DNA from 4 places in the Bacillus sp. JJ864 genome. Region 2 is predicted to be linked to each of the others. Evidence: riboswitches for the same ligand, from Rfam matches in the RefSeq annotation. Region 2 holds a riboswitch; each other region holds the start of a gene.
The links. A riboswitch is a leader RNA that binds a small molecule or an ion and turns the genes downstream of it on or off. The one in region 2 is predicted to bind S-adenosylmethionine.
Positions count from the first base shown of each region.

Region 1: linked by a shared signal. The riboswitch ahead of V7024_RS03215 (methionine ABC transporter ATP-binding protein) and the one ahead of mtnW (2,3-diketo-5-methylthiopentyl-1-phosphate enolase) in region 2 are both predicted to bind S-adenosylmethionine.
Region 3: linked by a shared signal. The riboswitch ahead of V7024_RS22700 (hypothetical protein) and the one ahead of mtnW (2,3-diketo-5-methylthiopentyl-1-phosphate enolase) in region 2 are both predicted to bind S-adenosylmethionine.
Region 4: linked by a shared signal. The riboswitch ahead of V7024_RS19080 (Na+/H+ antiporter NhaC family protein) and the one ahead of mtnW (2,3-diketo-5-methylthiopentyl-1-phosphate enolase) in region 2 are both predicted to bind S-adenosylmethionine.

Region 1 covers NZ_JBALLY010000014.1:63,747-66,858, forward strand. The annotation lists gene metQ (methionine ABC transporter substrate-binding lipoprotein MetQ) at 1-57, opposite strand, end outside; gene V7024_RS03210 (methionine ABC transporter permease) at 136-801, opposite strand; gene V7024_RS03215 (methionine ABC transporter ATP-binding protein) at 794-1,819, opposite strand; SAM riboswitch class I at 2,102-2,209, opposite strand; gene V7024_RS03220 (hypothetical protein) at 2,337-2,681, opposite strand; gene V7024_RS03225 (thioredoxin family protein) at 2,836-3,112, opposite strand, start outside.
Region 2 covers NZ_JBALLY010000001.1:17,506-20,617, forward strand. The annotation lists partial or broken gene V7024_RS00115 (carbon-nitrogen family hydrolase) at 1-228, opposite strand, end outside; gene V7024_RS00120 (pyridoxal phosphate-dependent aminotransferase) at 243-1,433, shown strand; SAM riboswitch class I at 1,485-1,591, shown strand; gene mtnW (2,3-diketo-5-methylthiopentyl-1-phosphate enolase) at 1,656-2,900, shown strand; gene V7024_RS00130 (2-hydroxy-3-keto-5-methylthiopentenyl-1-phosphate phosphatase) at 2,897-3,112, shown strand, end outside.
Region 3 covers NZ_JBALLY010000201.1:4,950-8,061, reverse strand. The annotation lists gene V7024_RS22715 (serine hydrolase domain-containing protein) at 1-487, shown strand, start outside; gene V7024_RS22710 (group-specific protein) at 526-894, opposite strand; partial or broken gene V7024_RS22705 (NAD(P)H-dependent oxidoreductase) at 934-1,101, opposite strand; gene V7024_RS22700 (hypothetical protein) at 1,411-1,662, opposite strand; SAM riboswitch class I at 1,763-1,861, opposite strand; gene V7024_RS22695 (hypothetical protein) at 2,009-2,200, shown strand; gene V7024_RS22690 (phosphotransferase) at 2,425-3,112, opposite strand, start outside.
Region 4 covers NZ_JBALLY010000135.1:12,626-15,737, forward strand. The annotation lists gene V7024_RS19075 (flagellar basal body rod protein) at 1-127, opposite strand, end outside; gene V7024_RS19080 (Na+/H+ antiporter NhaC family protein) at 417-1,733, opposite strand; SAM riboswitch class I at 1,831-1,936, opposite strand; gene gltP (glutamate/aspartate:proton symporter GltP) at 2,373-3,112, opposite strand, start outside.

The DNA of each region.
Region 1 (3,112 bases), on a different contig from region 2:
AGCAGCTAATGCAAATACAAATACAGCAATAAGTGCTGAAAATAATACCTTTTTCATGTTATGACACCCTTCCTTTTCACAATATTCAAAATAGTAATTTTATAGAAAGTCTTCGTCTGAGACGAAAACTCTTCTTTATCTTTTATCAAGCCGCTTCGTAAAGAAGTCACCAAGCACTTGAATAATAAATACGATAACAAGCACAAGAATTGTTGCCATAAAAGTTACATCGCTATTGTTACGCTGGAACCCCTCTAAATAAGCAAGTGTACCAAGGCCGCCTGCACCAACCACTCCAGCCATTGCCGTATAACCGACAAGTGCAATTGCCGTTACAGTGATGCCTGAAACAAGCGCCGGCAAAGCTTCTGGTATTAATACTTTTAAAATGATTGTACTTGTCTTTGCCCCCATCGCTTTCGATGCTTCAATGACACCTTTATCAATTTCACGAAGCGCAATTTCAACCATTCTCGCATAAAACGGCGCTGCTCCAACAATTAATGCTGGCAGTGCAGCACTTGCTCCAAGAATGGTATTTAGAAGAAACTTTGTAAATGGAATGAGTAAAATAATTAAAATGATGAACGGGATAGAACGAAAAATATTTACAAACGTACCAATTACAACATTGACCGGTTTGTTCTCCCATAAATTATCTTTTCCTGTAAGAAACAGTAATAATCCAAGAATAAGACCCAATACAAATGTTGCCAGTGTGGCAACTGTCGTCATATATAACGTTTCTCTAGTAGCTTCTAGCATTGTATCCCAATCGACATTTTGAAGCAGATTATCCATGTGCAATCACCTCCAGCTCGACTTGCTCTTGTTGAATCGTTGCAACTGCTTTTGCAACCACATCTTCATCGCCATTTAAGTGAACAATTAAGCTTCCATACGCCCCGTTTGTCGTTTGTGCAATATTCCCTTGCAGAATGCTCACTTCCACTCCATCTTGCTTCATTAAATCCTGTAAAACTGGTCTTTCTACTGCTTCACCAATAAATTGCAGTTTCACGACCTTCCCTTCTGGGTATTTCTCTGCTAAATGCTCAATTGTTTCATCTGCATCTTCAGAATCTGTTATTTGCTTAACAAAGCGCTTTGTAATATCTTGCTGCGGATTACGAAATACATCCAACACGCTGCCGCTTTCAACAATCTTTCCTTTTTCCATAACAGCAACGCGGTTACAAATTTTTTGAATAACATGCATTTCATGCGTAATGAGTACAATCGTTAACCCAAGACGCTTATTAATATCGAGAAGCAAATCTAAAATTTGATCTGTCGTTTCTGGATCTAATGCTGACGTTGCTTCATCACACAATAATACTTTCGGATTATTTGCTAACGCTCTCGCAATACCGACGCGCTGCTTTTGTCCACCACTTAGCTGAGATGGATACGCATCTCCTCGTCCATCTAAACCAACAAGACGAATTAATTCATCTACACGCTGACTTCGTTTCTCTTTTGTCACCCCAGCAATTTCAAGCGGGAAAGCAATATTTTCACGAACAGTTCGTGACCAAAGTAAGTTGAAGTGCTGAAAAATCATTCCAATTTCTTGACGTGCTTCTCGAAGTTCTTTACCTGTAATTGCCGAAATCACACGCTCTCCAATCGTAATCTTTCCAGACGTTGGCTTCTCCAATTGATTAAACAAACGAATTAACGAACTCTTTCCGGCACCGCTATAGCCGATAACCCCGAAAATCTCGCCTTTTTCTATTTGTAAATTCGCATCATCCACAGCGGTAACATCACCGTGTTTAGAGCGATATATTTTCTTTACATTTTCTAAAATGATCATAGATGTCACCCCTTTTTAATTAAAAAGCGTATGCGGCTTGCCCAGAATGGAAGGGGGATGGAGCTTCTGACGTAGAGGCGTTTTTTTTCCTCGTAGGAAGAAGCGAAGCCACCGACCATTCTAGCCGCTGAAGCTGGATTATAAAAAGCGTAAGCGGCTTGCCGCTATTACTATAAAAACGTTTTGTTGTTCAAGCGTCCTCCTACACCGAAACAACAAAAAAACCTTTCTGCTTTAAAATGAGCAGAAAGGTTTATATACATAAATTACTATTATCCTTTCCTCTCATCTCTCAAAGCATTCGCTTTGCAGGAATTGGCACCATTTCAACATAAGTTGACGGTTGCCGGGCTTCATAGGGCACAGTCCCTCCACCTCTCTTGATAAGAGAAAATCAGATATAAATTTCGTCTGATTTTATCGTTATGAAGTTTTCGTTATTTTATGTTTTGAATTGTATCAACGCATGAAATAGATGTCAACAGAAATTTTTAGCAAAAAATAAACTTTCTGAAAGTTAAGCACCTACCCTTAACGGTTTGCAAATATGAAATACAGATTCTAATAATAACATCGTTCGATATGTCCCTCTATATGTAATCGCATTTCGGCGCAATAATGACTGCAAGCGAACTTGTCCTGTAATCAACAACCGCAAATCTGTTTCTTGAAAACAAACAAGCTCTTCTGTTCCCACCGCACCATTTATAAGTTCAATTTTCTCTCTTGAAATATTCAATGAATAACATTCATCTTGGAAAATAAAACAAACAACCTTTTCGAATTGTGGTAATAGTGGTTCTAAGTGATATTGCGTATTGGCATATGTTACAAATGATTGAAGCAGTGAATACAATTTCATCCTTATCACACTCCCCATATCACGTTTTACATATTACCATTCCATTTTTATCACGCGCTCTCCTGTATCATTCTCTCGACAAAAGCTGTACGAAAAACCATTTATTTCTTACTATTTCCCAAGAAATATGTCGAGGCGGCAAATTTTTTGCCGCCTATTGTAATTCCATATATAAATATTCCACAGATTGAAATGCATATATTTTCTTTACAATTTGGTTCTTCTCAAATATAAGTAAACACGGAACACTTTCAATTTGATACTCCCGCGCAAAATGCGGTGCATAATTTACATTTAGCATTCCAATTTCTAAGTGAGGCAACGCTGCCTCAACAACCGTTAGCATTTTTTTTGCAAGCTGACACGTACCGCACATTAGCGTATATACGTATAACACCGTTTTTTCTTGATCTCTAACTGCAACTTCTGCT
Region 2 (3,112 bases):
AACCTGTTGTCCATAACTCTGGCAATACAATAACATCCGGATTTCCCTTCATCGCCTCGCTTATTTTTTTTTCAGCATGTTCTATATTTTTTTCAACATTACCAAAAGCGATATTCATTTGTACACAAGCAATTTTCATTACTCTTTTCCTTCTTCCTTTTTATTTTTTTCTTTACAAAAAGTTGGAAAGATTATATTATTTGTCACTATAATTGTAACAACTTTCAAAAGAGGTGGAAAGTATGAAACATTTTCAACCTTCCGAGATATTAACATCATTACCAACACAATTTTTTGCTTCTCTTGTCGCAAAAGTAAATGGAGTAATGCAAGCTGGTCATGATGTTATTAACTTAGGACAAGGAAATCCAGATCAGCCAACACCAGCGCACGTCATAACAGCATTACAACGTGCAGCAGAACATCCTATTCATCATAAATATCCGCCATTTCGAGGACATGAAAGTTTAAAAGAGGCTGTCGCTACATTTTATGAGCGTGAATACGGTGTACAATTAAACTCGAAAACAGAAGTAGCTGTTCTATTTGGCGGAAAAGCTGGCTTAGTTGAATTACCTCTTTGTTTTACGAATCCAGGTGATACAGTTCTTGTTCCCGATCCAGGTTATCCAGATTATTTGTCAGGGATAGCCTTAGCAAAAACAAAGATTGCTACAATGCCACTGCTATCAGAAAATCAATTTTTACCTGATTATACAAAGATTGATGCGCAAACTGCTGAACAAGCAAAATTAATGTTTTTAAACTATCCGAACAATCCAACTGGAGCCGTTGCAACAACAAAATTCTTTGAGGAAACTGTATCGTTTGCAAACGAACATAACATTTTAGTCTGTCATGATTTCGCGTATGGGGCGATTGGTTTTGACGCTAAAAAGCCGATTAGTTTCTTACAAATCGATGGAGCAAAAAATGTTGGCATTGAAATTTATACGTTGTCAAAAACGTATAATATGGCAGGATGGCGCATCGCGTTTGCCGTTGGGAATGAAAGTGTTATTGAAACGATTAACGTATTACAAGATCATATGTATGTTAGTATTTTTGGTGCCGTACAAGAAGCTGCTCAAAAAGCGTTATTAAGTCCGCAAACTTGTGTCGATGAACTCGTAGAACGCTATGAATCTCGAAGAAATGCTTTCATTACTGCTTGTCGTTCTATCGGCTGGAATGTCACCTCACCAAAAGGTTCTTTTTTTGCTTGGCTTCCCGTTCCAGATGGCTATACGTCAGAGCAATTTGCTGATGTACTATTAAACCAGGCACACGTTGCTGTCGCTCCAGGCATCGGCTTTGGTCAACACGGAGAAGGCTATGTTCGTGTTGGCTTATTACATTCAGAGGAACGTCTTCAAGAAGCGGTTCAGAGAATTGCCGAGTTAAAAATTTTCAAAAAAACATTGACAACATAAAAATTCTCTGTCAAAATTCAGTTATCAAAAATTTTAAACATTTCCAAATACTTCTTATCAAGAGCTGGTGGAGGGACGAGCCCAATGAAACCCGGCAACCGATCTACTTTATGTAGGCACGGTGCTAATTCTCGCAGCGTTATGCTGACAGATAAGGAGCTGGTTGTAAAAAAACCTCTCCTTAGCTGAGAGGTTTTTTTATTTAACTAGGAGGTTATGAAAATGAGCGGAATAACAGCAACATACTTCATTCATGATGATTCTCATCATTTAAGTCAAAAAGCAGAGCAAATTGCCCTTGGTTTAACAATTGGTTCGTGGACACACTTACCCCACTTATTACAAGAACAATTAAAACGACATAAAGGTTCAGTCGTTAGCGTAGAAAAATTAGAAGAAGATGAAACAACAAACATATATCTTGATAAAAAAGTAACACGCGGACTTATTAAAATTCATTATCCATCCGCTAACTTCACCAATGACTTACCAGCAATATTCACAACTGTTTTCGGAAAATTATCCTTGGATGGAGAAATTAAATTAATTGATTTAGCATTTTCTGATGATATTAAAAAGGTCTTCCCTGGTCCTAAATTCGGTATCGATGAAATACGAAACAATTTGAATGTTCACAATCGCCCTCTTCTCATGAGTATTTTCAAAGGAATGATCGGCCGAAATATCGGTTATTTAAAAACACAACTTCGCGATCAAGCAAGCGGCGGTGTCGACATTGTAAAAGATGATGAAATTTTATTTGATAATCCGTTAACACCACTGTCAGAACGCATTCACACCGGAAAAGAAGTATTGCAATCTGTTTATGAAACATACGGGCATAAAACGTTATATGCCGTTAATCTTTCAGGACGGACTTATGATTTAAAAGAAAAGGCAAAACAAGCCGTTGCTGCTGGAGCTGATCTATTACTTTTCAATGTATTCGCATATGGACTTGATGTGTTGCAAGCTTTAGCGGAAGACAATGATATTTCTATCCCAATTATGGCACATCCAGCAGTAAGCGGAACTTACATAGCATCTAAATTATATGGATTTTCTTCTTCTTTATTACTTGGCAAGCTTCTTCGCTATGCTGGTGCAGATTTCTCGCTATTTCCATCACCGTATGGAAATGTCGCTTTAAAACAAGAAGAAGCACTTTATTTAGCCAAAGCACTTACAGATGAAAATGAACCGTTTAAGCGGAGCTTTCCTGTTCCATCTGCTGGCATTCATCCAGGACTTGTTCCACTTCTCATTCGTGACTTCGGTGCGGAATGTGTCATTAATGCTGGCGGCGGTATTCACGGACATCCATCCGGAGCACAGGGGGGCGGAAAAGCATTTCGAGCTGCTATCGATGCAGCGTTAACCAACACGCCGCTTCATAAGAGTGAGGATTCTTATTTACAAGCTGCTTTGCGCTTATGGGGCAATCCAGCTAAAGAGGTGCAAGCATGAGCATGCAAATTTTTTGTGATTTCGATGGCACAATTACAAATAACGATAATATTGTTGCCATTATACAAAAATTTGCACCACTTGAGGCAGAAACAATTAAACAACAAATTTTATCACAAGAACTTTCTATTCAAGAAGGTGTAGGGAAAATTTTTTCTCTATTACCTACAAGTTTACAAGATAAAATTACAGCTTTTATTAAGGAAACTGCC
Region 3 (3,112 bases), on a different contig from region 2:
TACCGTAACAGGAAAATCACTCGCAGATCTAGTAAGTGAACGGATTTGGTCACCAATTGGCGCAGAAGAAAATGCATATTACGTTGTTGATGAAACAAGAGTGGAACAAGCGAGTGCAGGATTAAATACCACAGCTCGAGACATGGCAAGATTCGGGGAAATGATTGTCGACAATGGTGTATACGACGGAAAACAAATTATTTCTTCTTCTATTATTGAAGAAATTAAACATTTACAAAAATACGAACTTCCAGTCGGCGATGGTGAGGAATATTCTTATCATAATCAGTGGTGGATCTCCCATAATGAACATAATGCATTTGAAGTACTAGGCAGTTATGGACAACGATTATATATCGATCCAACTGCACATATGGTTATCGTTCACTTTTCTTCCAATGCGAATCATAATGGAGAAATACAATCCGCATATAGCAATATGTATTTACAAATTGCTGAATATTTACAGAAAGAGTCCTCTAATTAAGTTTAAATCCCTAAATTTTTGTTACGAAAAGAGCTGTCTCATGACAGCTCTTTCTCAATAATTGTAATTACATATTTCCATTGTTCTTCTGAAAGACATAACGGTTTTAATTGAAATACCATAGAACAGATATCTTCTATATAATGGACATTTTCTCGTAAAAATTCCCATCGGAGAAACTTAGGTACATACAAATCTGCAACTTGTTCACTTTGCTCTACTAAAATATCCACTTCTCTTTCACAAATGCCTTTTATAAGATACTCTTCTCGCACTTCTTGTTTGACTTTAGAAAATTGCTCGCTTTTCTCCTTTATATCAGATAAACACTTAAGATAAGAACAAAATAAATCATCTTCTCTTTTACATACACTCATAATTTTGTAAATTAATTCTCTATTTTCCATAATCCCGTTGCCTTTTCATACATTTTTTATAACCATTCCTCTCTTTTTTGCCTCATCAAACGTCAGCACAGAGCTAAAGTATTCTTTATACAAACCAAGAACAGTTACAGAATATTTCATCTCTTTCAATCCTATTTTCACATGTTTCAAAATTGCAGCATTGAAGCTAGAAGGGTTTGGATGGGCATATACAATTAATATGTTCATCGCAAACAGCACTTTCCTTTAATTCCCTTTTGACTTTTTTTGCACTCACATGATATTCTAATACATGTCAAAGGGCAAACCTCTTCGACAAAACGACTGACACCTATTCGGCGATGGTGTCTTTTTTATTTTTTAGCCGAGAACGCCCATCTTTTGGGGCACATTTAATTTTTTAACACTACACACTCAGCACCATTTCCTTATAAAAAGACTGCATAGCACAGTCTTTTTATCTACATAACGCTTATCAAATAGAATGAATTTTCAAATAAATACCACTATAAAAAAGGGAGCGTAACTCCCTTTTTGTTATTTTACTATGTAGTAAATTCCCTTATCATCTATACATTTATGTTGCTCTGCTAAAGTAATTTTTCCATCTAATTTTAGTTCATCTAGCAGTCGCAATAAATAAAATTGCTGCAGCATCTTCTTCGCAAATTTCCCTTCATGTTCAGTAGTAATATGTTGTTGAATATCCAATAATGTAATCGGCTCTTCCTTCTCTTCTATATAATTATAAATTGCATTACGTAGTGTAATATATTTCTCAAGTGTCATAGTATGCTCGCTCCTTTTTTCTCGTTGTCCATTTTTCATTATCGGTTTTTTTGCAATAAAAAAACCTCTTCGATAAGAAGAAGCGGTATATATCTCTTCCTTCTTATCTGTCAGAACAAAACTGTTCTGCTGGAATTAGCACCTGCATTGCGGTTGCTGGGTTTCATCGGGCCAGTCCCTCCACCTCTCTGGATAAGAAAATATTCACTTTATCTCTTACTATAATGAGTGCAATCCAAAAAGTCAATTCTTATAAGAATAATCAGGATTTATTTTTTTGAATGCTATGATATTTTATATCGTTTTGCTCATACTACAAATGTATAAGACCAAAGGAGGTGCAGTCATGCAAAAAAATGCACGCGGTCACGTTCAAGATTCTTGCCAAGCTTTACACGAAGCAAAGGACTGTTTACAAAACGCCTTACAAACAGTTGAGAAATCAGATAATCGTCAACGTATTGAACAATCTTTACAAGCTGTTCAACATGCTTTGCAACAGTGTGATAGTACTGCGGAAGTTTTAGCTCAAGAATAAAAAATGCCCAACAATAAAGTGAAACTTCCATCAGTGGAGGGTTTTCTTCATCCCCCACTGATGGAAAGCACGCTCAATCTGGCTTTTACATGCAGTAAGCACGTATGAATCTAAGTAGTTCAGTTATTGTGGAGAAAATCTAAAATAACGAGCTAAATAACACGCCAAAAAGCTCAAAGTCCCTATAGGACTCTGAGCTTTATTTTTGTATAAGACTTATTTCATTAAATCCACTCTTTTCCATGTTCACGAATGAATTTAATATCATTTTGATAATGTTCAAGGTGTCCTTCGTCTATCATTTTTTGGAAATTTATATCGCCTTCTTTGGCTTTTCTTTTCATGTATTTACATAACCCTTCTAATCGTAGCAATACCATCTCCAAATAATCTTCTTCCATACCCTCACCGTAGGATTCAAAAAACAATTTAACTCTTTGTTTTATTCGGTCGGCATGCTGTAATAAATTATAATAAACTGCCTCACCGGTTTCAGTATGATAAACTCTACTTAAGGGGACACAAGTGTAAAGAGTATAGGCTATGTCCCAAAGTCTTGGACCAGGACCAGCAACATCAAAATCAATAATACCTACTGGTTTTTCGTGATTAAAAATAATGTTGTATATTGCAAAATCATTGTGGCATACAACCTCTATTTTATTTGGAGTATTATCCATTGGTTTCCAATCATCTGATAACGGAAAGTCACTCACAGCATCATGGTAAAGACGGAGCATCTTCGCTATTTCTTTTAAAACATCATTAGACCACATGTATTCTTTTAAAGGATAATTACCAGCTTCTCCTTCAATAAATGATAATACCTCTCTATCTTTTTCATCAATACCTAAAAACTTTGGTGCATAACTAAAACCTTTGTTTTCCAAATGATTTAATAGCTTATGAATT
Region 4 (3,112 bases), on a different contig from region 2:
GCACAAATGATTTATAGCTCCAATACACAATCCCTGCTCCAATTGCTAATCCTACAATACCAGCAAGACTTCCAAGAGCAATTAAAGCCAAAATACCGGCTGCCATAAACGCTAAAAATTGTTTCATCTTGTGCTTGCCTCCCTTCGTTTTGATACTCTTATCTTACCTATCTTTTCGTTTTTCTATAACGAGCTTAAGAACCGTTTTTCTCTCAGACTTAAGTCCTATTTATTATCAGACCTATATAAATACAAATTAAAAAATCGACATAAGAACCCTTTTTCTTTTTAAGCGGTCGAGAGCATCTGGCCAGCCCTAGCAGCGACTTATATGTTGAAAAATTAAAATGGAGTTCTATCGTTGTGATATCCAAAACAAAAGAGGATGCCTTCTATAAGACATCCTCTTTTGTTCATTATGCTGTTTTTTGATATTCCTTTTTCTCAGCTTTAGGCGAGAGACGCGGGAAATTAATTATAATTGAGATAATACCGCAAACCGCAACTAACATTGGATAAAATGAGTACGGTAATAATTCAATTGGTGAAAGTGAAGCAAATCCTGCCGCCGTTAACATTTGCGCACCGTATGGGATTAATCCTTGTACGCTACATGAGAATAAGTCTAACAAGCTCGCAGATTTTTTCGGATCAATATTATATTGGTCTGCAACATTCTTTGCTAGTGGACCTGTGAAAATAATAGAAATCGTATTATTTGCTGTGCACATATTTGTCATACTTACAAGACCAGCAATTCCAAATTCTGCACCTTTTTTCGAACGAATATTACGCGTTAGCACATTCATTAAATAATGAATACCACCGTTATATTGAATAATTTCAACCATTCCACCGATTAAAATTGCTAATAATACAAGCTCCATCATACCATTAATTCCTACTGTAACACTTTTAAAGAAGCTTGCTAGTGTATAGCTTCCGTCTACCATCCCAATAATACCCGCTAGCACTGTTCCCCCAGTTAATACAACTAGTACGTTACATCCAAGTAGTGCTGTAATTAATACTCCAGCGTACGGTAAAATTTTCACCCAATTAAACGCATGTGCCGTCATATTTGAATGGGTGCCTGACGTAAGAACGACTAACAGTACACACGTAACAATAGCAGCTGGTAATACAATTAAGAAATTTGTTTTAAATTTATCTTTCATTTCCGTTCCTTGTGTACGTACAGCTGCAATAGTCGTATCTGAAATAAAAGATAAGTTATCGCCAAACATCGCACCGCCAACAACTGTTGCCATAGCAAGCGCCATAGAAATATCCGTGTTTCCACTAATCCCTACTGCAATTGGAGCCAATGCTGCAATCGTCCCCATTGACGTTCCCATTGCTAATGAAATAAAAGCACCGATAACAAATAAACCAACCACTAAAAACCCTTGCGGCAAAATAGAAAGAGCTAAGTTTACAGTTGCTTCAACGCCGCCCATACCCTTTGCCGTTTCAGAAAATGCACCTGCTAACACAAAGATCAATACCATAATCATGATATCTGGATTGCCAGCCCCTTTAGCAAAGCGTTCAACCTTTGTTGTAAAGTTTTCTTTTCTGTTCATTACTAATGCAGCTGCAACTGCAATTAAAATAGCAACCAAAATTGGTAACTTATAAAAATCCCCTGTAATTACACCAGACCCAATAAATAACGCTAAAAATATGCCAAGTGGCAATAATGCCCACGCATTTCCTTTTGTTTGTTCCAAAGTTATATCCTCTCCTATTTCTAAACCTATTCTTCACAAGAGCGAAAAAGACCTCTTCTAAAGAGAAGAGGTCTTATATATCATATAAGAAACACTCTTCTCATCTATCAAGCATATCGCTTGCTGGATTTGGCACAGCACTCTATTATGAGTCCGCTGCCGAGGCATCGTAGGGCCAGTCCCTCCGCCTCTCTTGATAAGAAGGTTTCATATTATATTTTTGTGTAAATCAATCTTTCCTTACTTTACTTGCTGCAAGAGAAAATGTCAAATATTATTTCTATCAAAATAGTTGGTATTTTTTTGATATTATACAAATATCTATCGAAACAATCACTTTCCTTTTTCGGAGGACGAAAGCATCTGCCTCCATATAGAAACGAATAGCCCTTTTCCTACCACGAGCAAAACGGAAACAAAGGAAGCAATATATTGTGTCATATAAGTCGCTGCTATTCAGAATACAGCATGGCCGCTATTTGCTTTCTCCTTTTGTTTTAACCCTTGCATGTCGCAAAATAGGCACTGACCGCTTCTATGCATGGCCAGGTCCTCTCGCCCGCCTAAAAAGAAAGGGTTTTTAATTTGTATTTATATAGAAAAAGGCCTTCACGTGCACCGTGAAGGCCTTTCTATCAATTAAGCTACTTGCTTCTCTGAGATCTCTTTCAAATAAGCTTGTCCTTTTTCTGCGTCATATTGTCCTTCCCATTTAGACATAACAACTGCAGCTAATGAGTTACCTACTACGTTTACTGCTGTACGTGCCATATCTAAAATACGGTCAATACCAGCGATAAACGCTAAACCTTCAGACGGAATACCTACTGTATGAAGCGTTGCTAATAATACAACGAATGATACGCCCGGTACACCGGCAATCCCTTTTGAAGTAAGCATCAATACAAGAAGCAATGTAATTTGTTGTGTAAGAGATAAATGAATACCATACATTTGCGCTAAGAAAATTGCCGCAATTGCTTGATATAATGTTGAACCATCTAAGTTAAATGAATAACCTGTCGGAATAACGAAAGATGTAATTGCTTTCGGACAACCGAAACGCTCCATCTTTTCCATAATCTTTGGTAGAACCGTCTCTGAGCTTGCTGTAGAAAATGCTAAAATAAGCTCGTCTTTTAAAATCTTAAAGAATTGGAAAATATTAATTCCAAATAACTTTGCCGTAAGACCTAATACAACAACAACGAAGAAAATCATCGCTCCGTAAACAACAATAACTAACTTACCTAATGGAATTAATGACGTTACACCAAACTTAGAAACCGTTACGCCAATTAACGCAAACACACCAAACGGCGCGAACTTCATTACCTGGTTTGTTACATAAAACATTGCATCTGCAACACCTTGGAAGA